Regions from separate parts of the Prevotella sp. RM4 genome, predicted to be linked through region 2. Evidence: riboswitches for the same ligand, from Rfam matches in the RefSeq annotation. Region 2 holds a riboswitch; each other region holds the start of a gene.

Region 1 (7,371 bases), on a different contig from region 2:
GGCGCCCTGTGAGCGACACGATACGCATGTCGTGATAGGGCATCACCAATCGGTGGGCCAGCAACTGCAGCGAGTTGAAGGTAGGATAGACGATGATTTCAGCATCTGGCATCTTCCTACGAATCGTATTCGCAAACCCAAAGAACAGCGGATCTCCAGAAGCAAAGACGATGATTTCTGTTGAGTGTCTAGTGTTCTCGCTTTGCGAGCGACCAAAGGTCGAGTGGAGTGATGCATGTTGAGAGTACTTATCAAATACGGCATCGAGCGGTACAGTGATGTCTATCCATTCGGCATCTGCAGGTAGCAGCGGGGCTACAATCTCATGGTGGCGCTTGCCGCCAGAAAACACCTTTCCATCGCGTATGATGGCCATCACCTCAGGGGGAAAATAGGGGTTGGGGTTGTCTGTGATACCAATGACGATGAATTTCATAGGATGCTGGGTATTTGATAAAGGTGCGTGTAGCTGGCCAGTACGTTGTGATATCTGAATACGGGCGTTGGTACAGGCTCACCTTTAGCGTTATAGACTTGGGTGATACTCTCAGGGGGATCGCCGATGAATTGCGTGTAATGGAATTCGTGCCCTCGATAGGTCTTGCCATCGAGGGTGAACTGGCGGTAGCCTAAGGACAGCTTGCGATCAGCTTTGCGGGCAGTGATCGAGTAGGGCAGTACACCGCACATGGGGTAGCTGTCATCGTCGGTAATGATGGCTTGACAGAGGTACATCATACCGCCACATTCAGCAACAATCCTGCCGCCATCCTCCGCAAATTTTTTGATAGCATGCAGACAAGCCTGATTGGCTGTCAAAGCCTCCAAATGCTTCTCAGGATAACCGCCTGGCAGATAGAGCAGGTCGATGCCATCAAAAGTTGGCACATCTTTCTCAGGATCGAAGAAAATGACGTCGCCAAACTGGTCTAAAGTTTCCTGATAGATGAACGAAAAACTTTCATGATTCCTGGCTATAAGCGTTTTCGTTTCCAGATGCTGGAACTCGCAGTTTCTTGTTTTGGACTCTACCTCGTCAAGGAGCGTGGTAGTGAGACTTTTGAGAGATGGAAGGTCGATATTCTCCTCTAAAAGGGCAGTCAGCTGGTCTGACTCGGGTAGCTGAGAGAAATCGAGCCCCAGATAGCGTGAATTTTGCTCCAGGTCGGGCGATTTAGGCAGGTAGCCCAGGCACTTGACATGGAGCTCATCGCACACTTCGCGCAGCATGTTGAAGTGGCGCTGCGAACCAACTTTGTTAAATATTATACCGGCGATATAAACGTCGCCGCGGAAGTGGATAAAGCCCGATAAGAGGGCTGCCATCGAGTAGGCTGCCGACTTGGCATCGACCACCAGAATCACGGGAATATCAAGCACGCGGGCGATGTCGTACGACGAACCCAGTTCGCGATCGTAGCCATCATAAAGGCCCATCATACCTTCGACGATACAGATGTCAGCATCAGCCCCGTAGTGCGCAAATAGCGCGCGTACGTGTGCGGGCGTAGTCATAAAGGTATCGAGATTGACCGACGGGTGCCAACAGACAGCTGTGTGGAATTTAGTGTCGATATAATCGGGCCCGCACTTGAAGGGCTGCACCCGGTAACCGTTCTGGGTGAACCACTGCATCAGGCCTCGGGCAATGGTTGTCTTGCCTGAGCCACTGGTGGGTGCTGCTATCATAAACGCTGTCTTGTTCGGCATCTTCTGAAGTTGATTTGGGTGCAAATATATAAATTTTCTGCTAAATATGTGTGGTTAACCGAAAAAAGTTGTACCTTTGTCGCCAAAATAAGGTCATCTGGTGGCCGATGCCACTACGATGAAAAGGGAATACGGTGAGAATCCGTAACTGTACCTGCAGCTGTAATCCTCGCAAAAAGGGTTTGCCTGTATAACGCCACTGAGCCACAGGCTCGGGAAGGTAAGGCAGACTGAGGAAAGTCAGAAGACCTGCCGAATGTCAATTGAAGATTGACAATTTAACTTTAGACCGTTCAGGAGTTAGCGGTTGTGATAATTTGAAAGTAATGAAACTAGAGAAGCAATTGGCAATAGGCCTGAGTTTGCTTGCTATTGGTGTAAATGCCCAGACGGACATTTGGCGTGCTGATAGTTTGCAGGAGGTGGTGGTGACAGGTACTGGTACGCAGCACCTGCTGAAAGATGCGCCCGTGCAGACCGAAGTAATCAGTCGCCGGCAGTTGCAGCAGTATGCCGGCAAGAGTATCGAGGATATCCTGTCGGGACTGACGGCATCGTTCGATTTCAGCGAGAACGATATGAGTAGCAGACTGCAGATGAATGGTCTGGGCAACGCGTATGTGCTGATACTGATAGACGGTAGGCGCCTGCATGGTGATAATGGTGGCGAGAACGACCTGAGTCTTATCGACCCGCACAACATCGAGAAAATAGAAATCGTGAAAGGGGCCTCGAGTGCCCTCTATGGCAGTGATGCGATAGCAGGTGTGATCAATATCATCACCCGCAAGCATCGCGAACAGGGCGTGATGGTGGAGAACACCACGCGCGTGGGCTCTTATGGCGACATCAGGCAGCATAACGGCGTGGCGCTCAACTATGGTAAACTGTCGAGCTACACCAACTTCCAATTGCAGCACTCCGACGGTTGGCAGAACACCGCCGAGGAAGCTATCCAACAAACGGAATACCACATCACCGACTCGCGCAACAAGACGGTGAACCGGCATACCAACTGGCAGATAGCTGAGCGACTGACTTATCAGCTCACGCCTGCCATCGAACTCTATGCCGACGGTAGCATCTACTGGAAGCGCATCTATCGCCCCTGCGGTCATCATCCCGGTGTGGACGTGAAGACATGGGATCTGCAGTACAACAATGCGTCGGCGTCGGTTGGTGGTAAGTGGAAGCTGAACAAGACCGACGTGATTACGCTGGATGCCGACTGGAAGAAGCATGCCTATAACTACGCCTATACCGATACCACGCTGACGGATGGCTATGTGAACGGCCGTTTTACCAATTATTTCCCTTACTTCCCCGGTGATAAGGAACTGCAGAGCGACCAACGACTGACTAACATCTCGCTGAAAGGAATCTTTGCGTTGCCCTATGAGCAGCAGTTGAGTGCCGGACTGGAGTATCGCTACGACTGGTTGAAAGCGCCGATGCGTGTGGCTGGCGGAAAAGCGACTGACAATACCGAAGCACTGTATGTGCAGGACGAGTGGGCACTGCTGGATCCACTCTACATCACAGGCGGTTTGCGACTGACCCGCAATGAGGGATTCGGCACCCGACTGACACCCAAACTGTCAGCCATGCTGAAGTTGGGCGACCTGCGACTGCGAGCCACCTGGAGTCAGGGTTACAAGACACCTACGCCTAAGGAGTTGCACTATCAGTATATCAAGAATATGAATGGTGTGTATCTCTACCTGGGCAATGAAGACCTGAAGGCACAGACCTCGAATTATTTCGGTGCCAGCGTGGAATATACCATCGGGCACCTGACGCTGACCTTGGCGCCTTATATTAATAAGGTGGACCGCATGATCACGCTGGTGACCATACCTACCAAGCAGGCTCCGGGCGAACTGATTACGAAATACGACCCCATCCGTGTGCGTCAATATCAGAATATGGAAGATGCCAAGACCTATGGCGTGGATTTCACCGTGCGCTATCAGGGTAAGCACTTCACCGCTGGTGGTAGCTACAGCTATCTGGACACCGAAGCCAACCAGTATGACACTGAGAACGACGTGATGCAGAAGGTGACCATCGACGGTATGGCGCATCACAAGGCCAACGTATATGCCACCTGGAACCATCAGTTCTCAAAGAAATACCAGTTGGGCGTGGGTATCTACGGACGCTTGAGCAGTAAGCGCTACTATCAGATAGACGGCGACGGCAAGGGTTATCAATTGTGGCGACTCTCAACCAATCATCAGATAGGCCGACTGCTGAAAGTGGATGCCGGTATCGACAACATCTTTGATTTCGTGGACCGCACGCCTCACGGACTGCATTTGGGCACCACCTCGCCAGGCAGAACTATCTATGCCTCGCTCACGCTGAGATTCAATCAAGGTAAGAAACTATCAAATAAGTATAAGTCTAATTTTAATTACAACAACAATGAAACAGATTAAGTTTTTGATGCTGGCCATGCTGACAGTAGTGGGCAGCGCACTGTTTACAGCTTGCGACAGCGATGATGACAACAAATCAACACAGTCGAACTATGACAGGTATCAGCAGGCTGTGAACCAGACTGTGAATGCACAGAAGAAGAGTGACAAGGTGATCCTGCTGGTAGCCTTCGGCTCTACCTGGGAGCAGGCTTACGATACCTTTGATAAGGTGGTGGATGACTACAAGGCTCAGTTCGGTGGATGGGATGTATATCTCTCATTCTCTTCGGCCATCTGTATCAACAATGCCCGTGCGGGTGAGAATGTGGATCCAAAGGACTACTACGACCCAGAGCACTGGCTCACTGCTATCGGTCTGGCTGGTTACAAGCAGGTGGTGGTACAGTCGCTGCAGGTAATCCCTGGTGAAGAGTATCGCCGTGTGCGCGACAGCTATGTGAAGGACTTCATGAACAACCGTAATGGCGACTTCACTGATGCTTACATGAAGAGTCTGGACCGCCAGGTGGTTGTAGGTACCCCACTGATGGCTGAGGAGAGCGACGCCAAGACACTGGCTACCACACTGAACAACGAGGCTGACGTGAAGGCCGCTGTGGCTCAGGGCATCGTGGCTTTCATGGGTCATGGAAATCCAGAGGGTTACGACTACTATGGTGGTAACGTGCGCTACCTGCAGCTGGAGAACTACCTGCGTGACATCAATACCAACTACTATGTAGGTACTGTGGATATGGAGGATACTTATGTAGATAATGTGCTAGAGCATGTGGCTGGTGGCGACTTTGACATCGCTGTAGGTGACGTGACCGTGAGCATGAGCTATGCTGCCAACGGTGCTAAGAAGGCTCAGCTCTATCCGCTGATGAGTATCGCCGGTGACCACGCTCATAACGACATGGCTGACCCCGATGATGACGAGAGCTGGTTCTCTATGTTTAATGCTGCAGGCATTGAGACTGCTGCCTATGAGACCAACTACACTGAGGCTTGCTGGAAGAAGTATAAGAGCGGCGAGGAGTATATCCCCGGACTGGCTGAGCGTAGTGCCGTGCGCAAGTTGTGGATGAACCACACCCGTGAGGCTATCGCCAAGTTGGGCACCGACGACGCCCTCTCGACTCCTACAACAGCTGCCGAATAATTAAGATTAGTTTTGTTAAATGAGAATTAAATATTTCTCTTTCCTGGTGGTACTCCTTTCGGGGAGTACCGCCTTTTCACAAATTCATAAGACGGACTCGAATGCTGTCCGTCGTTCTTACAACCTTAATCCAATTGTGGTTACCGGTTCTGGTCATCACCAGCGCCTGAAATCAACAGCCACACCTGTGAGGGTGCTCTCCAGTCAGGAGATGCGTGAACAAGGTATCACGACCTTCGACGGCGCACTCACACGTATGATGCCTCAGGCATCGATGGCTCCCAGCAGCATGGGGAGCTTCCTCAGACTGAACGGACTTGGCAATAAATATATCCTGATTCTGATAAACGGTCAGAAACTATCGGGCGACATCTCAAACAATGTGGATCTGAATCGTATCAACATGTCGCGCGTGAAACGTATCGAGGTGCTGGATGGAGCTGCCTCATCACTCTATGGTAGCGATGCCATCGCAGGCGTTATCAATATCATCACCGATCAGCCCACACAGGAAATGATGAGCGTCACCAGCGACACGCGTGTGTCGGGGCATGGCGTGCTCACCGAGTCGGTTGGGCTCGACATCTTTAAGAATGGCTTCGGCTCCTATACCTCGTTCATGCATGATAGGGCCGACAGTTATCGTAACAACGACCTGGAACTGGTGAAAGGTTCCGACACAGAAACTCAGGCGTCGATAGCCCCGCTGTTCACCGGCTATCGCTCTGATATCATCGGACAGAAATTTACTTATACCCCCAATAAGCATTTGGCGCTGAATGCGGGTATAGACTATTCATATAAGATAACCGATCGCCCAGAAACACGCAGCGATATCACTGGCGGTACCGACTACGAGATGCGATACAAAGGACTGCGATGGAACGTGGGCGGAATCTATAAGTTTACGGCCAAGAACTCGATTCAGGCCGATTTCGTGGTGGACCGTTTCCGTTATGGCAAGGAGTATGATGTGGCCACGAAGACCAATGCCATTGGCGACTACGTGCAGTCGAAGAAGCAGCGCATGATGGAGGGACAGTTGAAAACTATCTTAGGACTGACGGCTCACTCAACCACCATCTTCGGTGCCGACTGGCGCAAGGAGAATCTCAATGCCACCAGCGGTAATATCGACAGTCATGTGTATTCGCTCGCTGCCTATGCCCAGCACGAGATGACGCTGCTGAAGAACCTGACGGCGACACTGGGATTGCGACTGACGCATCATGAGACGTTTGACCAGCATCTCACACCAAAAGCCACACTGATGTATGCACCGGGAAACTTCAGATTCCGAGCTACTTACTCAGCCGGTTTCCGTGCACCTGGGCTCGATGAACTCTACTACCACTATTTCTCAGTGAATCGTGGTAAGGCACAGATCAGCTTTGGCAATCAGGACCTGAAGCCTGAGAAGAGCAATTACTTCGCACTGAATGCTGAATATCGCACACAGGCTCTGGCTGTGAGTGTGACGGGCTATCTGAACCGTATCAACGATATGGTGGTGAAACAGAATGTGGATGTGGATGATGCCAGTAGGCAGATGCTCATGACAGAATTCCCGGAGATGACACAGGACCAGGCCGACAAAATGGTGAGCTACGCCCTGTATCAGAACAGTGATAAAGGCGACGTGAAGGGTGTGCAGATGAATGTGTCGGCTAATCTCTTCAGTGGTTTCAACCTCTCAGCCAACTATGTCTATACGTATGCCCGCACCCATAGTGGTGAGGTGTGGACGGTGCTGGAGCGCAGTATGCGCCACGCTGCTACGGTGGCAGCCAACTACCATCATGCCTGGGGAAAATATGCACTCACCGTGAACCTGAATGGACGATTGCAGTCGAAGACTTATTATACGGGCAGTTATGAAGATGCGCCTGGTTTCGGTTTGTGGAACCTGCATACCACGCATGCCTTTGATGTGGCCAAGTGGGCTTATCTGGAGCCTAGCATCGGTGTAGATAATCTCTTCGATAAGGTTGACCGTCGCTTAGACTCTTCTACGCGCAAGTATGCGCTATACACACCAGGACGCATGCTAGTGGTAGGACTGAAAGTAAAATT
Region 2 (7,371 bases):
AATACCTATTTTATATTAGTTCTTTTTATTGAACACCGAAAGGTGCGCGATGCTTAAAACACTCAGTTTTAGGTATTGCGCACTTTATTTTTTCGCCGTACCTTTGCACCGTCGAATTAAAAGTATAACAATGAGAACAGAAAGAAACATCCCAACGGAACTCAAAGTACTGATGAACCACATCTACGAGCTGAATAAAGGCGTGCGCCAGATGGTACTGTTTACCTGCAATAAAAAGTATGGTAACCAGGCTGTTGAACGATTGGAAAGCCAAGGCATACCCTACGTGCTGCAGCCTGCAGGTCAGCAGAACCTGAACGTTTACTTTGGGCGTCGCGAATGTCTGGATGCCATCCGACTCATTGTTACCCGTCCGTTGAACCAACTTACACCTGAAGAGGATTTTATTCTTGGTGCTATGTTGGGGTACGACATCTGTGCCCAGTGCGAGCGCTATTGCAAACGTAAAGGACAATGCGACGGAAACTGCAAATGTAAGAATTAAACCACATAATGATAATATAAAGTAATGAATTCAACTATTGTAATTTATGGTTCCTCTACAGGAACATGCGAGGCCATCGCAGAGAAGATAGCCTCGAAGCTGGGTTGCGAAGCCTTGAATGTACAGGATCTTTCGGCCGAAACCGTTGCCGCCAACCAGAATCTGATCTTAGGTACCTCTACCTGGGGAGCTGGCGAACTGCAGGACGACTGGTACGACGGTTTGAAGACCTTGCAGGGTGCCGACCTGAGCGGAAAAACTATCGCCATCTTTGGTTGTGGCGACTGTTCTACCTATAGTGATACATTTGTAGGTGGTATGGGTGAGCTCTATAACGGCATCAAAGACAGCGGTGCCAACTTTATTGGTAGCGTTGAAACCGATGGTTACACTTTCGACGATTCTGAAGCAGTTATCGACGGAAAGTTTATTGGCCTGCCTCTCGACGACATCAATGAGGACGACCAGACCGATACACGTATCGATGCCTGGTTGGCAGCTATTACTCCAAGTCTTTAATCACAGGTGTAAATTTATAAATAAGTATTTGTTTAGTTAGGGTAAAGGTGGCTAGTCGAGACGACCAGCCACCTTTCTTTTTGCAATAAAAAAGACTAATAACAGACCATTATCCGATTTTTTTCGTATCTTTGCGGCACAAATTAACAATCATGATAATGCTAAGAATAATTATTTGCCTGCTGGCTATGATGGGAGCTCTTTCGCTCCAAGCTGAATACAAAGAATTAAAACCACGACTTGTGGTGTGTACAGACATTGCACCTGCTGATGTGGAACCCGACGATATGGAGTCGATGGTACGACTGATGGCCTATGCCGACCAATTTGAAATAGAAGCATTGATTACATCAGTAGGTTGGAACTGCGATCCCTATCCTACAGAATGGGCACAGTATCTGCAACGGGTAATTGAGGCTTACAGACAGGATGTGCCGAAGCTGATGCAACGTTCGAAGCAGAAGAATTTCTTAGCATTTGATAAAGAAAGAAAACAACAGTACATAGGATACTGGCCAAGTGCCGACTATTTGAAGAGCCGTGCGGTAATGGGTAGTATTCACGGTGGCATCAAATCCATTGGTGCTGATAACGATTCACCTGGTAGCGAACTGCTGATACAACTTGCCGACGAAGACGACCCACGCCCAATCTATGTAGCTGCCTGGGGTGGTGCCAACACATTGGCACAAGCCATCTGGCGAGTTAAGCAAACACGTTCTGCTGAGGCCTTAAAGCAGTTTTTGCATAAGTTTCGCATCTATACCATTACCGACCAAGACATGCATTACAATATGCGTATGAACCGTAGTTACAGTTCGCACATGTGGCTACGTAAGGAGTTTGCCGACGATTTGCAGTTTGTGTGGGATGAAGGCACATGGCAGGAGCAGTGCGAACTTGGCAAACGCCACTGGCAACAGCATAAGGACTACATACAAGGCCGAGGTGCGTTAGGCAGCGAGTATCCTACCTACAAATGGGGAGTTGAAGGCGATACGCCTAGTTTTCTGTATGTCATGCCCAATGGTTTGAACAATCCCGACGATCCACATCAAGCTGGTTGGGCAGGCTATCATGAGCATGGACTCTGTGCCGACTCGATTACCACCGCCTGGACCAGTTGGCAGGAGCCGCTGCGTAGCATCAGTATAGAGTATAAGCAGCGTTTCTACCCCGACGAGCTTAACGATTTCATGGCACGTATGCAGTGGGCTGCCGAGGGGCATGGCAATCATAATCCTCGAGTTATCATAAACAACAACACAGGTATTTTGCCCATTCATATCACAGCTAAAGCGGGTGATACAATACGCCTTGATGCCTCATCATCGCAGGATAGTGATGGCGACAACCTGCAATTCTTATGGTGGCAGCAGCCTGAGATAGGGCAAACAAAAGTGACCATCTCCCAGTCAACCCAGAAGACAGTCACCATACATATCCCTGCAGATACTGCAAACGACACGATTCACATTATTTGCGAAGTACACGACGACGGTCCCTTTCATCTGGTAGCCTATCGCCGCATCATTATTTCTATATAGCCACTAAACTTTGTGGTTATAGTGTCTGATAAGACACGCTACACCAATGGTTGCGAGCAAAAATTCCAAAGCTACTACTAAAATGTATACCATAGTAATTTGATTATAAATTAGGTGAAACAGAACATATCCAATTTTCGAGATTGCATTGGGGCGTTTCAGCATATAGCTGTTCGCCAACAATGTGCGCATGGCGTTCACGCAGTTCATGGCAAATTTTATCTGCATCATGATTCAGTTTGTTACCTAATGCCACTAACACGGCAAAGTTCTTTCCACTTAGGCTAGCACCACGCAACGTTTGACAAGCCCACTGCCAATGGGGAGTCATACTTCCATCAGCCATAAACTCTAATGCAAGAACAAAACTCTGGCAGTTTTCTATCTGCCTGTTGTTAATACTCTGTACGCTGATAGTTTCAGCGCCAAGCTTGTCGGCTATTTCTTCTGCAATAGCCTGACAACTGTCGTATACCACGACGATTGATTCATGTTTCATACCCACAAAAATTAAGTTGCGCCTCACGCCCTTACATCGAGAGCATTTAGCAAATACCGAAAAAGGCTGGTCTTCAGACTTTCCTCCACTCCCAAGCGCCTTCTCACCCAAACGGGCAATGGCATTGATGCTTAGGAGCCATAATGGAGTTCACTGCTGCGGGACAGTCGGAGATTCTCACTCACATTCCCAATTAATCGCGGCTAAGCGAACCTTTACGGGCGAAGGTCGAGGCTATGCCTCAACGTTCACGTTAAGTCGAGGCGTAGCCTCAACTTTCACATAGACTCATTCTTGAATCACGTTGCAAATATACAACATTATTCTTATACGCCAAACAAAAAATCAAAAATAATTTGTTTTATACAAAAAAAGGCCCCAGGCCTTCTATCCGTTAGCGAGATAGTTGGCCTGGGGCACGTTTGGCAGTTAACGCTTCGTTCCATTACGCACTGCCCTTCATTGTCAAAAGGATATTGATCATTAGGTTATATCTATTACTTAAAAAAAAGAAAGAGCGATTAAATTTTCTGGTTGCAAAGGTAAGGCAAAAAATCCATTCCCACAAGGGTTTAGACAAATGATCGGGTGGTTTCAGACAAATCGTCGGACATTTCAGACAATCTGTCGGACAAAACGACACGTCGTCGGACAAATTACACAACTTTTGGCACTTAATTTCAAGATAATGATAGCAAAACACACGATAAAACTACATTTTGTTTTGTGGTTTTAAACAATTTTATATCTATAATAGGTGTAGTTATCGCGAACAAATACCCGACTATTTGTCTGAAACCACCCGACCATTTGTCTGTGCTATTGCAGATACTGTCTTTTTGTTATATCTTTGCACCAGAAATTTAAAAACAAAAGTAATAAAAGTATGGAAACAAATCTAATTATCCTGATGGCATTCGCCTTAATAGTGTTGGCAATGATTGTAAGATTGTGGGTACTCGACATGAGCCACAATGGTAAACTGTAATAGTATATATCTTAAAAAGATGCATTTCAATATTGGTGTGATAAACTTCTAAAAACATGGAAATAGCGCTGATGGTTCTGTTAGTCGTCGCCGTGATATTATTTATCCTGGTGGTAAGAATGTTGGTGCTCGACATGACTCACAATGATAATTAATGCTAACTTAATTCAACTGGCTACGCAAAAAGAGTTTCGGCATGTATTCGGCTCTCTCTGCCGGTGGTTACAGATTCTAAATCTTTATGAATGGAATATTGAAGGGGGAAAAGATAAAAACTTGATTTTTTATTTGGGTTTTTAGAAAATAACCCGTACCTTTGCACCTAGAAACAAACTATTTATCATGAAAATTTGTAGGTGCATATATATAATAAGTATAGCTATCATCCTTACCGTGCTCACGGCCTGTGGCGGTAAGGGCAGTGAAAAACGAGGCGACATCCCCGCAAAGCGCATTTCCACACGTGGCGACAGTATTGCTCTGGCTGCTAGATTTTCTGGCGACTTTGAGCATTTCCTGGCCGTTACCGACAGTTTGGCCGAAGTTGGCGAACTCTCGCCGATACGTGCCGAAGGCTATCGTGGCGTAGCTTATTTCCAGATGGGACAGATGGATAAGTGCATCGAGTGCTTCCGTCGTGTTGTTGCTATCGAGAATCCTCCTGCCGAGGACTTCTGGGAGTACATACATGCAGGCACTAACCTGGTTATCATGCTAACCACCGATCGCGACTACGATAATGCCATGCGCACTGCCCTCCTGCTTATCGACAAGCTGAAGGATGTGGACAATCCATACTGTCCTGTCGAATTACAGACGCTTTACTTAAGCCTAGGCGACACCCAGATAATGTTGGAACGCTTCGACGAAGCCAAGAAGAGTTATGACGATGCCTATCTGTGGGTACTTCGCACAGTTAACGACTCTACAAACCGACCGATAGCAGCCAGCATTCAAACCTTAGAGAATATCGCCGTTAGTCACATCAATCACCACTTGAATGAGGCCGGCGTATGGGTAGATCGCATGGACTCGCTTGTAACTATCTATGAGAAAGAGCCCAAGCCGATTGAAAAAGAATTAAAAACACTGCGTGCCTTAGTTTGGCTGCATCGTGCACAAGTGTACCAGATGAACGGAAAAACAGCCGAAGCCGCCCGCAATTATGCCCAATATATGAAAACCGACTTTGGACAAACACTCGAGGGACGCATCAACGGCTGCGGATACCTGGTAGAAGCCCGTCGCTATGCCGAAGCTGCCGACAACTATACCGAACTCGACCGTTTTATTAAGGATTGGGGGTATGAATACGATTTAGAAACCATCGGTCAGAATCTACTGCCTAAGTTCCGTTCCAACTATTTTGCCGGACGTAAGGACTCGGCCCTCCATGTGGCCATGCAGATAGCCGAAGTCTACGATACGGCGCTTGTACGCCAGAAGCGTAGCGAAAGTGCCGAACTGGCTACCATCTACGACACGCAGGGCAAGGAGCGCCAGATAGCAGAACAGCGCGCCCAGAACCGATTCGTAACAGCCATCAGCATTGCCGTCACCACAGCAGCTTTACTTATCCTGGCTTTCGGTCTCTATGCCTTCCTGCAGTGGCGCATCACCCAGCGACACAACCGCATCCTGGCCCGACAGATTACCGAAGCCGTAGAGTATAAGGAGAAATACAAGGAACTGAAAGCCGCTAACCGTTCGGCCGAATCAACAAATTCACCAAAGGTCGAAGCTGAAACTGCTGAACCAAGTACAATTGGAGCAGGACTTAGCATCTCTGATTTCACGACACTTACCGACGAGCAGTTATTCCTCTGCCTGCGCGATTTGATTGAAAACGAAAAACTGTTCTTGCAGCCCGACTTTGGCCGACAGTCGCTCATCGATCGTACAGGCTTGTCGAAAGAACGCATTGGTGCCGCCTTTGCACAGGGTAGCGATAGTGTTTCGCTGCCAGCCTACGTTCGCGAACTGCGCCTCGATTATGCTGTAAGTCTGATGAACAGCCAGCCCGACCTGAACGTTGAGCAGGTAAGTCAGGCCAGCGGATTTACCAACGCCGACACCTTTACCCGCAACTTCCGCACCAAGTACGGCATGACGCCAACCACCTATAAACAAACAAATAACAACGCGTAAAAAAAATAACATATGGACAGAATGAAAAAACTACTTTTATTAATGCTTGCTGCCATGACAGCAACAATCAGTACACAGGCACAGACAAAGCGATCGGCCGACTTCAAAGCTAAGTACCAGCTGAAGGAGGTCGTAGTGATGAGTCGCCACAACATCCGCTCACCACTGGCATCGGGCGGTGCCACCTATATGCGAGTAACGCCTTATGAATGGTTTAAGTGGACATCGCCAGGCAGTCAGTTATCACTGCGTGGCGGCGTACTTGAAACAGAGATGGGACAGTTTTTCCGCAAATGGTTGGTAGGCGAAGGACTGCTGCCCGATAACTACCGTCCCGATGGCGACGATGTGCTGTTCTATGCCAACTCTCGCCAGCGTACATTTGCCACAGCTAAGTATTTCTCAGCCGGATTCCTGCCCTTCGCCAACGTGGAGATTAAGCACAAGTACGAGGAGGACAAGATGGATCCCTTGTTTACGCCACAGTTCACAAAGATGAACGATACCTACCGTCAGCAGGTTCTCGCCGAGATAAACGCCATGCACAACGGTCCACAGGCTTGGATGCAGTCTGTACAGTCCACCCTAACGCTGGTAGAGGAAATCATTGATATGGCGCACTCACCAGCAGCGCAGAACGACACAACGCACTTCTGGTACGATGACACGCAGTTTACATTAGAGAAGGGCGACGAACCGAAGATGACTGGCGGCTTTATGCTGGCCAATAGCGTAGCCGACGCTCTGGTGCTGCAATGCTACGAAAGCGAGAGCATGTCGGTCTTCGGCCATGAGTTGACTCAGGAGCAATGGCGAGCCATCTGCGGCATCAAGGAGGTGTACGACGCTTTGCTCTTCACAACTCATAGTGCTGCCGTAAACCTGGCTTACCCATTAGTGAGTCGTATCCGTGAAGAACTGCACCACGACCGACGTAAGTTCACATTCCTCTGTGGTCACGACAGCAATCTGGCCAGTATCGGTGCAGCCCTGCGTCTCGTATATCCAGAAACCGAACAGGCTCTGGAACTACATACCCCCATCGGTTCTAAACTCGTGTTCGAGAAGTGGAGCAACGGTACAGATGAGTACGTTGCCATCAATCTGGTATATCAGGCCGTCAGTCAGTTACAGAACCGCACATTGCTTTCTGTCGAAGAGCCAC
Region 3 (7,371 bases), on a different contig from region 2:
CTGGTTGCCGATAATGGCCATCTCCTCAGGCTGATAGCCTACACTACAAGAGTCAACCTTTTGCAAGGTGAGTGTATCTACCTTATACACGCTACCCAACGGACTGTTGCTCGAAGCATAAACCGTTCCCACATATGATGACACGTAGGCATAGCGATCGTTAAACGTCACGTATCGGCAGTTAGGAATGTTTACCTTTCCTATTCTGATAGCCGAATCGGCACGGGCCACCTCAACCTTGTTTGAGCAGTTGATAACCAGCCACAGACGCGAGCCATATATCTGACAGTCGTTGCCCACATCGCCCAGCGACATTACAGTACTTGGGTTGCGCTGCGAGTAGATGTTGCGATAATAGTGGGCTGTAGAATCCGACAGGTCGAGATAGTCGAGCGACGACTTGTTCGATCCCATATTGCCCTCATTCAGCAGATACATACCTATGATATCGCCCTGCTGCGTTTTGCCGCCTGGATCGCTTTTCTCCATCGGCACTATCATCACATCCTGGCGACAGGCCGAAAGGAGCAACAGGGTTAATATGTAGTACGCTAGCTGCTTCATATCTCAACGCTTAATGTTAGTGCATAGTTGCGACCAGGCATGGGGTAATTTACGATTACCTCGTAATCCTGCCCTAACAGATTGTTCACATCCAAGTGTGCTTTCATCAGCACACTATTTAGTTTCCACCAAACTCCCAGACTCAGGTCGCTGGTGTACCAAGGTTCCATGTGGTTATAGATAATGTTCTCCTGCTCGTCGTAGCGTTCGCCTGCATAGATAAACGAGTAGTTCAGGTTCCAGTTCTTATAGGTAAGACCCAGAATAGCAGAACCTGAGTGCCAGGGGATGTAGGGTATCTGATGCTTATAATACGAGGTTTCGGCATCAGAAACATCGCGTGCATCCTGATAAGTGTACTGGGCACGAGTGGTAGCTATCAGATCCTTACCAATCTTGAAATCGGCCTCGGCCTCAACATCTATTCCCTTGATGTGAACCTTACCTAAGTTCAGCATCGTCCAACGGAACTGCTGCCCCTTGGGGTAAGCCACAATTTTATCGTGTACTGTATTATAATAGGCATCGAAGTGCATCTCGGCATGGCGAATGATACCATGCTCAAAGTGCTTGTTAAGCGCAAAGCCGGCATCGTACTGCAGGGCGCTCTCGGGCACCAGGTTGGCATTACCCATATCGGTATAATACAGGTCGTTGAAGGTCGGCATGCGGAAACTCTTTTTTACGTAGGCTCGCATAGAGAAGAAGGTGCCTCGGAAGGGATACACGTTAACAAATAGCGCCGGCGTGAGTTTTGATAGCGAATGACTGCTGTTTAAGCTTGCAAACTCACCCCTGCGGTGGGTTTTGTCGTGGATAAAGGTAGCCAGGATAGAGCCTTGCGCCTTCAGGTGTTTGTAGTCGATAGCTGTGGCTAAGCTTACCAGATTAGAGATGCGTTTGGGGTAAGCAAAGTTGTAGATATCGGCATTCAGTTTGTTCCACTTAAAATCGTAGGCCAGCGATGCACTCCAGTTGGGTAGCAGCTCCAGTACATTGGCTGTAGAAAGATAGAACTCCTGCTGCTTGTAACGATTGTCAACAGGTAGCTGGGTGGTATCCTTGTTTACGTAGTGGGTGTTGTAATAGGCATACTTGGCCAGCCATCGGGTGCTGAAACCATCGCCTATATTCTTATTATAATCGGCTTGTACAAAGGTGTTCAAATCCTGTTGGCGCTCACCACGTCGCCACACGTTGTTTACGATGGCACCAGGAATGCCTCGGGCTGAGTTATATAGATAACCCTTAAGCTGCCAACTACCCTGCTCCAATCGGCCAAACAGGTTTGCTTCGATACGTTCAGCATGTATATCGCCGTTCTGTCGCACAGCCGTTGTGTCCCAAGCCGTTTGTCCGTTAGGATATTTTCGCTCGTAATGGAACTTATACTTACCGCTGGCTGTTAAGAAGCCGGCACTTACCGATGAGCTGATGGTTGATGACAGTTTCTGCTCCCAAAGGGTAGAAAAGCGGAACATATCGCTTGAACCATACTGGGTTTTAAATCGCAGATGGGTATTCTCGCCTTTCTTGAAATCAGGCGCTTTGGTACGGATATAGATAGAACCGGCGTTTCCAAAATCGCTGGCGGGCTGGAAGATGGCACTCTTCTGGCCGTTATAAAGTGTGATATCCTCTACGTTATCAAGTGAGAACTGGCCCAAGTCAATCTGTCCGTTCTGCGCATTACCTAACTGCACACCATCGTAGCTGATGCCTAAGTGATGCGTACCCATCGAGCGGATGTTTACTGTTTTAATGCCGCCCACGCCGCCATAATCCTTTAGTTGGATACCAGAGAAATAGCGCAATGCATCGGCCACAGAGTGCGTGTTCAGTTGTTCCAGCAGTTCGCCCTTCAGTTTCTGACTGGGTACCACCTCGCGCATGGCAGGCTTCGACACAACAATTATCTCCCGCACATGCTGCACGGAATCTAACTTGCTTTGTGCTGCCGTTGTCATCGCCAACACGCAAGCCATTGCCAATGTGAATGCTCGATTCATCATCTTTTATTCTGCCATCGCCATCTAACCCCAGAGATAGGCAAGCGGCTAAAGTTTCATCGGCAGGTCTTCTGACTTATCGTCTGGCAGCAAACGTCTTCCCAAAAATCTCAGTGACATACATGTTTGCGCCTCATAAAGGACGACTTACAGCAGCGGGAAAGGCCACGGGTAGGTGCCTTTCGGCGGGATTCTGTTCAGGATTCTCACCCGATTCCCTATTAATCTCCACATCAGGAGAACCGATTACAGCTGCAAAGATACAATAATTATTCTCAAAATAAATAGTTTTACTCAGTTTTTTGATTTTATGCTCCACCTTGCCATCTAAAGCACGATATTTTTTCCCAACTTGGGAATGTTTGATTCCCAGTTTGGGAACATTTCATTCCCAACGTGGGAACAAAATGTTCCTCTAATGGGAATTATTGTAATCTAGCACTACCTCATCGGGGTTTACTTCTAATGTGGCTTTGGCGCCTGTTAGGAGGGGGAAGTTTTTTAGGTGGGCATGACCTACAGGAAAGTTGTAGCATACGGGAATGTGCCAATGCTGTAGGTACTCGTTGAGCAGGGCGTACATGTCGTCGAAACCGTTTTCGGGGTGTTTGTATTTGTTGAACTGCCCAACAATAACGCCTCGGATGTGTTTCTGTAAGCCACGTATCTCGATGTTATGCAGCATGCGGTCTACCTTACTCATGCCCTCGCCTGTATCTTCAATAAATAGTACGATTCCATCGATAAACAGCGGATCGAAATCAGAGCCTGCCAGATCGTTGAAAACGCTCATGTTACCACCAACGATAATGCCCTCGGCGTTACCTGTTATGTTTAAGGGATGGGGAGCAATGCAATAGGTGGGCAGATGACCAGCAAGCATGCCTCGTAAAGCCTGACTCACGGTATCGTTGCCCTCGTAGGTTTTCAATGCATGACACATCGAACCATGAATACCCATTACGCCTGCCCTAGCCTGGGCACACAGCAACGCCGTCACATCGCTGAATCCGATAATCATCTTTGGATGCTGCTGGAGTGTATCTAATGAGATACGGGAAAGCAGATGGGCAGCCCCATCGCCGCCTCGCGAACACATGATGGCCTTGATGGATGGTGTGCGTAAAGCCCACAGCAAATCGCTAAGTCGCTCATCGATAGTGCCTGCAAAACCATGATAATCGGCCAGTGCATGGGGCGCCACGATGCATGGATAGCCCCACTTCTCTAAGGTTCGGATGCCGCCATTAATGGTAGCAGTATCGGTAGCACTCGATGGCGAGATTATAGCGATGGTGTCGCCCGAATTTAGGAATTGGGCTGAAAGCGACAGCATCCAGCAAAGCATCAGCGATATGATAACGAGTTTCTTCATCTTGCTGGCAAAGATACAAATAAACGGGAACATAACAATTATTTAAGGCTAAAATTTTGCTGTTTGCGAAAAAAGGAGTAACTTTGCCGCTCAGATTTAAATTTAGGTAGTTATGGCAAAAATAGCGGGGAAAGAACTAACCCCTATGATGAAACAGTTCTTTGATTTGAAGGCGAAACACCCAGATGCAGTCATGCTTTTCAGGTGTGGCGACTTTTATGAAACCTATTGCGAAGACGCTATTACTGCCTCAAAGATATTAGGTATCACCTTAACACATCGTAGTAACGGTGCTGGTGGCAAAGGCGATGAAATGGCTGGTTTTCCTCATCACGCCTTGGATACCTATCTGCCTAAGCTGATTCGCGCTGGCAAACGTGTGGCCATCTGCGACCAGCTGGAAGATCCCAAACTCACAAAAAAGCTTGTTAAGCGTGGCATTACCGAGTTGGTTACACCTGGTGTGGCCATGAGCGATAACGTGCTGAATTACAAGGAGAACAACTTCCTGGCGGCTATCCATTTTGGTAAGTCGAGCTTTGGTGTGGCTTTTCTTGATATCTCGACAGGTGAGTTTCTGACAGGTGAAGGAACTGCCGATTATGTAGAGAAACTGCTGGGCAACTTTTCGCCCAAAGAGGTGCTTTACGATCGTAATCGCAAACAGGATTTTGAGCGCAACTTTGGTACTAAATACTTTACGTTCCAGTTGGACGATTGGGTGTTTACCGATCAGACAGGTAAGCAGAAACTATTACAGCATTTTAACGTAAAGAACCTGAAAGGCTTTGGTGTAGATCATCTGCAGTCGGGTGTTATTGCCGCAGGTGCCATTCTGCAGTATCTCGAGCAGACACAGCACACTCAGATAGGACATATCACTTCTATCTCTCGTATCGAAGAGGATAAGTACGTGCGACTGGATAAGTTCACCATCCGCAGCTTGGAGTTGGTTTACCCCATGCAAGAGGATGGAAAGTCACTGCTTGATGTGATTGATAAGACGGTGAGCCCAATGGGAGGCCGATTACTGCGCCGCTGGCTGGTTTTCCCTCTGAAGGATGAAAAGCCCATTAACGAGCGACTGGATGTGGTAGAGTATTACTATCGCGAGCCCGAGTTCCGTGAGTGTATCGACGATCAGATACATCATATTGGCGACTTGGAACGTATTATCTCGAAGGCTGCCGTTGGAAGAGTATCGCCTCGCGAGGTTGTGCAGCTCAAGACTGCCCTGCAGGCCATTCAGCCCATTAAAACGGCTTGTTTGTATGCCAAGAACCCAACGCTGAACCGTATTGGCGAGCAGCTGAACCTTTGCGAATCGCTGCGCGACCGTATCGAGAAGGAGATTCAGAACGATCCCCCACAGTTGGTTGCAAAGGGTGGCGTGATTCGCGACGGTGTGAATGCCGAACTCGACGAGTTGCGTAGCATAGCCTATAGTGGTAAGGATTATCTGCTGAAGATACAGGAGCGCGAGGCTCAGGAAACTGGTATCCAGAGCTTGAAGATAGGCTATAACAACGTGTTTGGCTACTATCTTGAGGTGCGTAATACCTATAAGGAACTTGTTCCACCCGAGTGGGTTCGTAAGCAGACACTGGCCCAGGCCGAGCGCTATATCACTCAGGAACTGAAGGAGTACGAAGAGAAGATTCTGGGTGCTGAGGATAAGATTCTGTCGTTAGAGGGCAAGCTCTTCAACGATCTGATTATGAGCATGCAGGAGTTTATCCCACAGATTCAGATAAACGCTAATATCATTGCCCGTTTGGACTGCTTGCTCAGCTTTGCCAAGGCGGCTGAGGAGAACAAGTATATCCGCCCCGTAATCGATTCGTCGGAGGTGATTGATATCAAACAAGGTCGCCATCCTGTAATCGAACAGGAACTGCCCCTTGGCGAGTATTATGTGCCCAACGATATATTGTTAGACAACGAACGTCAGCAGATTATCATCATCACAGGTCCTAATATGGCCGGTAAGTCGGCGCTGTTGCGCCAAACTGCATTGATTGTGCTGCTGGCCCAGATAGGTTGCTTTGTGCCTGCAGAGGCCGCCAGAATCGGTTTGGTGGATAAAATCTTCACCCGTGTGGGTGCTTCAGATAATATTTCGCTGGGCGAATCTACCTTTATGGTAGAGATGACCGAGGCTTCGAACATCCTGAACAACGTGAGCAGTCGCTCGCTGGTGCTCTTCGATGAGTTAGGTCGTGGAACCAGTACCTATGATGGTATCTCTATTGCTTGGGCGATAGTAGAATATCTGCACGAGAATGCCAAAGGACATCCTCGCACCTTGTTTGCTACTCACTACCATGAGTTGAACGAGATGGAGAAGAATTTCTCTCGTATCAAGAACTACAATGTATCAGTTAAAGAGGTTGATGGCAAGGTTATCTTCCTGCGTAAATTGGAACGTGGTGGTTCTGAGCACTCGTTTGGTATCCATGTAGCCGAGATTGCTGGTATGCCTCGCTCCATCGTAAAGCGTGCTAATGTGATTCTGAAGCAGCTTGAATCGGATAATGCCCAGGTAGGCACTGCCGGTAAGCCTACTAAGGAGATTGCTGGTTCGCGTGAGGGTATGCAGTTGAGTTTCTTCCAGCTTGATGACCCAGTGCTCTGTCAGGTTCGCGACGAGATCCTAGGCCTTGATGTGAATAACCTCACCCCTATCGAGGCTCTCAACAAGTTGAATGACATCAAAAAGATTGTTTCCGGCAAGTAGTTTCCTTGCTGTAAACAGTTATTTCCCAATAAAGAAACTGCCAGTTTCCCTGCAAGGAACTGGCAGTTTCTATGTTTGAAACCAGTGAAATGTCTTATTAAGCCTTTTTCTTGGCTTTTATCATGCAGTAGGTTCCCAATATGATAAAGGGAATAGAGAGTATCTGTCCCATATCGATGGGAAGCGATGCCTCGAAGGCCTCCTGTACCTCCTTGGTGTATTCGATGAAGAAGCGGAAGGTGAAGATATACGTAAGGCAGAATCCGAAATACCAGCCAGTACCAATCTTCTCAGGCTTCTTTTTATGCAGAGTCCACATGATGACAAACAGGATGGCGTAGGCGATGGCCTCGTACAGCTGTCCTGGATGGCGTGGAACGGCATCAACTTTCTCGAAGATGAATGCCCAGGGTACATCGGTAATCTTGCCGATAATCTCTGAGTTCATCAGGTTGCCCAAGCGGATACAGCAGGCCGTAGAACCTGTGGCAATTGCTATATTATCGAGCACCGTCCAGATGCTCAGTTTGGTTCTGCGTACATACATCCAGAGGGCAATCATCAAGCCTAAAGTTCCGCCATGCGAGGCCAAACCAGCATAGCCGATGACGTGGAAACCAAATGTTTGTCCTAGCCAACTGCCATCATCGCCAAAACGGATAGGCAGTATCATCTCAATTATTCCC

What was found. Region 2 has a riboswitch for cobalamin ahead of T499_RS0107510 (NADPH-dependent FMN reductase family protein). Riboswitches for the same ligand answer to the same signal wherever they lie in the genome.
Region 1: it holds a riboswitch for cobalamin, as region 2 does, so the genes downstream of both, T499_RS0111530 (TonB-dependent receptor plug domain-containing protein) here and T499_RS0107510 (NADPH-dependent FMN reductase family protein) in region 2, are expected to answer to the same signal.
Region 3: it holds a riboswitch for cobalamin, as region 2 does, so the genes downstream of both, T499_RS0108215 (TonB-dependent receptor) here and T499_RS0107510 (NADPH-dependent FMN reductase family protein) in region 2, are expected to answer to the same signal.

The regions. Positions count from the first base shown of each region.
Region 1 is NZ_JNKG01000012.1:57,979-65,349, reverse strand. It holds gene T499_RS0111540 (bifunctional cobalt-precorrin-7 (C(5))-methyltransferase/cobalt-precorrin-6B (C(15))-methyltransferase) at 1-436, opposite strand, end outside; gene T499_RS0111535 (cobyrinate a,c-diamide synthase) at 433-1,710, opposite strand; cobalamin riboswitch at 1,792-1,982, shown strand; gene T499_RS0111530 (TonB-dependent receptor plug domain-containing protein) at 2,037-4,151, shown strand; gene T499_RS0111525 (sirohydrochlorin cobaltochelatase) at 4,138-5,298, shown strand; gene T499_RS0111520 (TonB-dependent receptor plug domain-containing protein) at 5,318-7,371, shown strand, end outside.
Region 2 is NZ_JNKG01000008.1:397,077-404,447, reverse strand. It holds gene T499_RS0107525 (DUF2023 family protein) at 131-505, shown strand; gene fldA (flavodoxin FldA) at 530-1,024, shown strand; gene T499_RS0107515 (DUF1593 domain-containing protein) at 1,183-2,571, shown strand; gene T499_RS0107510 (NADPH-dependent FMN reductase family protein) at 2,675-3,070, opposite strand; cobalamin riboswitch at 3,117-3,302, opposite strand; gene T499_RS0107505 (helix-turn-helix domain-containing protein) at 4,401-6,206, shown strand; gene T499_RS0107500 (histidine-type phosphatase) at 6,228-7,371, shown strand, end outside.
Region 3 is NZ_JNKG01000009.1:37,584-44,954, forward strand. It holds gene T499_RS0108210 (YncE family protein) at 1-564, opposite strand, end outside; gene T499_RS0108215 (TonB-dependent receptor) at 561-2,573, opposite strand; cobalamin riboswitch at 2,617-2,835, opposite strand; gene T499_RS0108220 (S66 peptidase family protein) at 2,989-3,948, opposite strand; gene mutS (DNA mismatch repair protein MutS) at 4,061-6,685, shown strand; gene lgt (prolipoprotein diacylglyceryl transferase) at 6,783-7,371, opposite strand, start outside.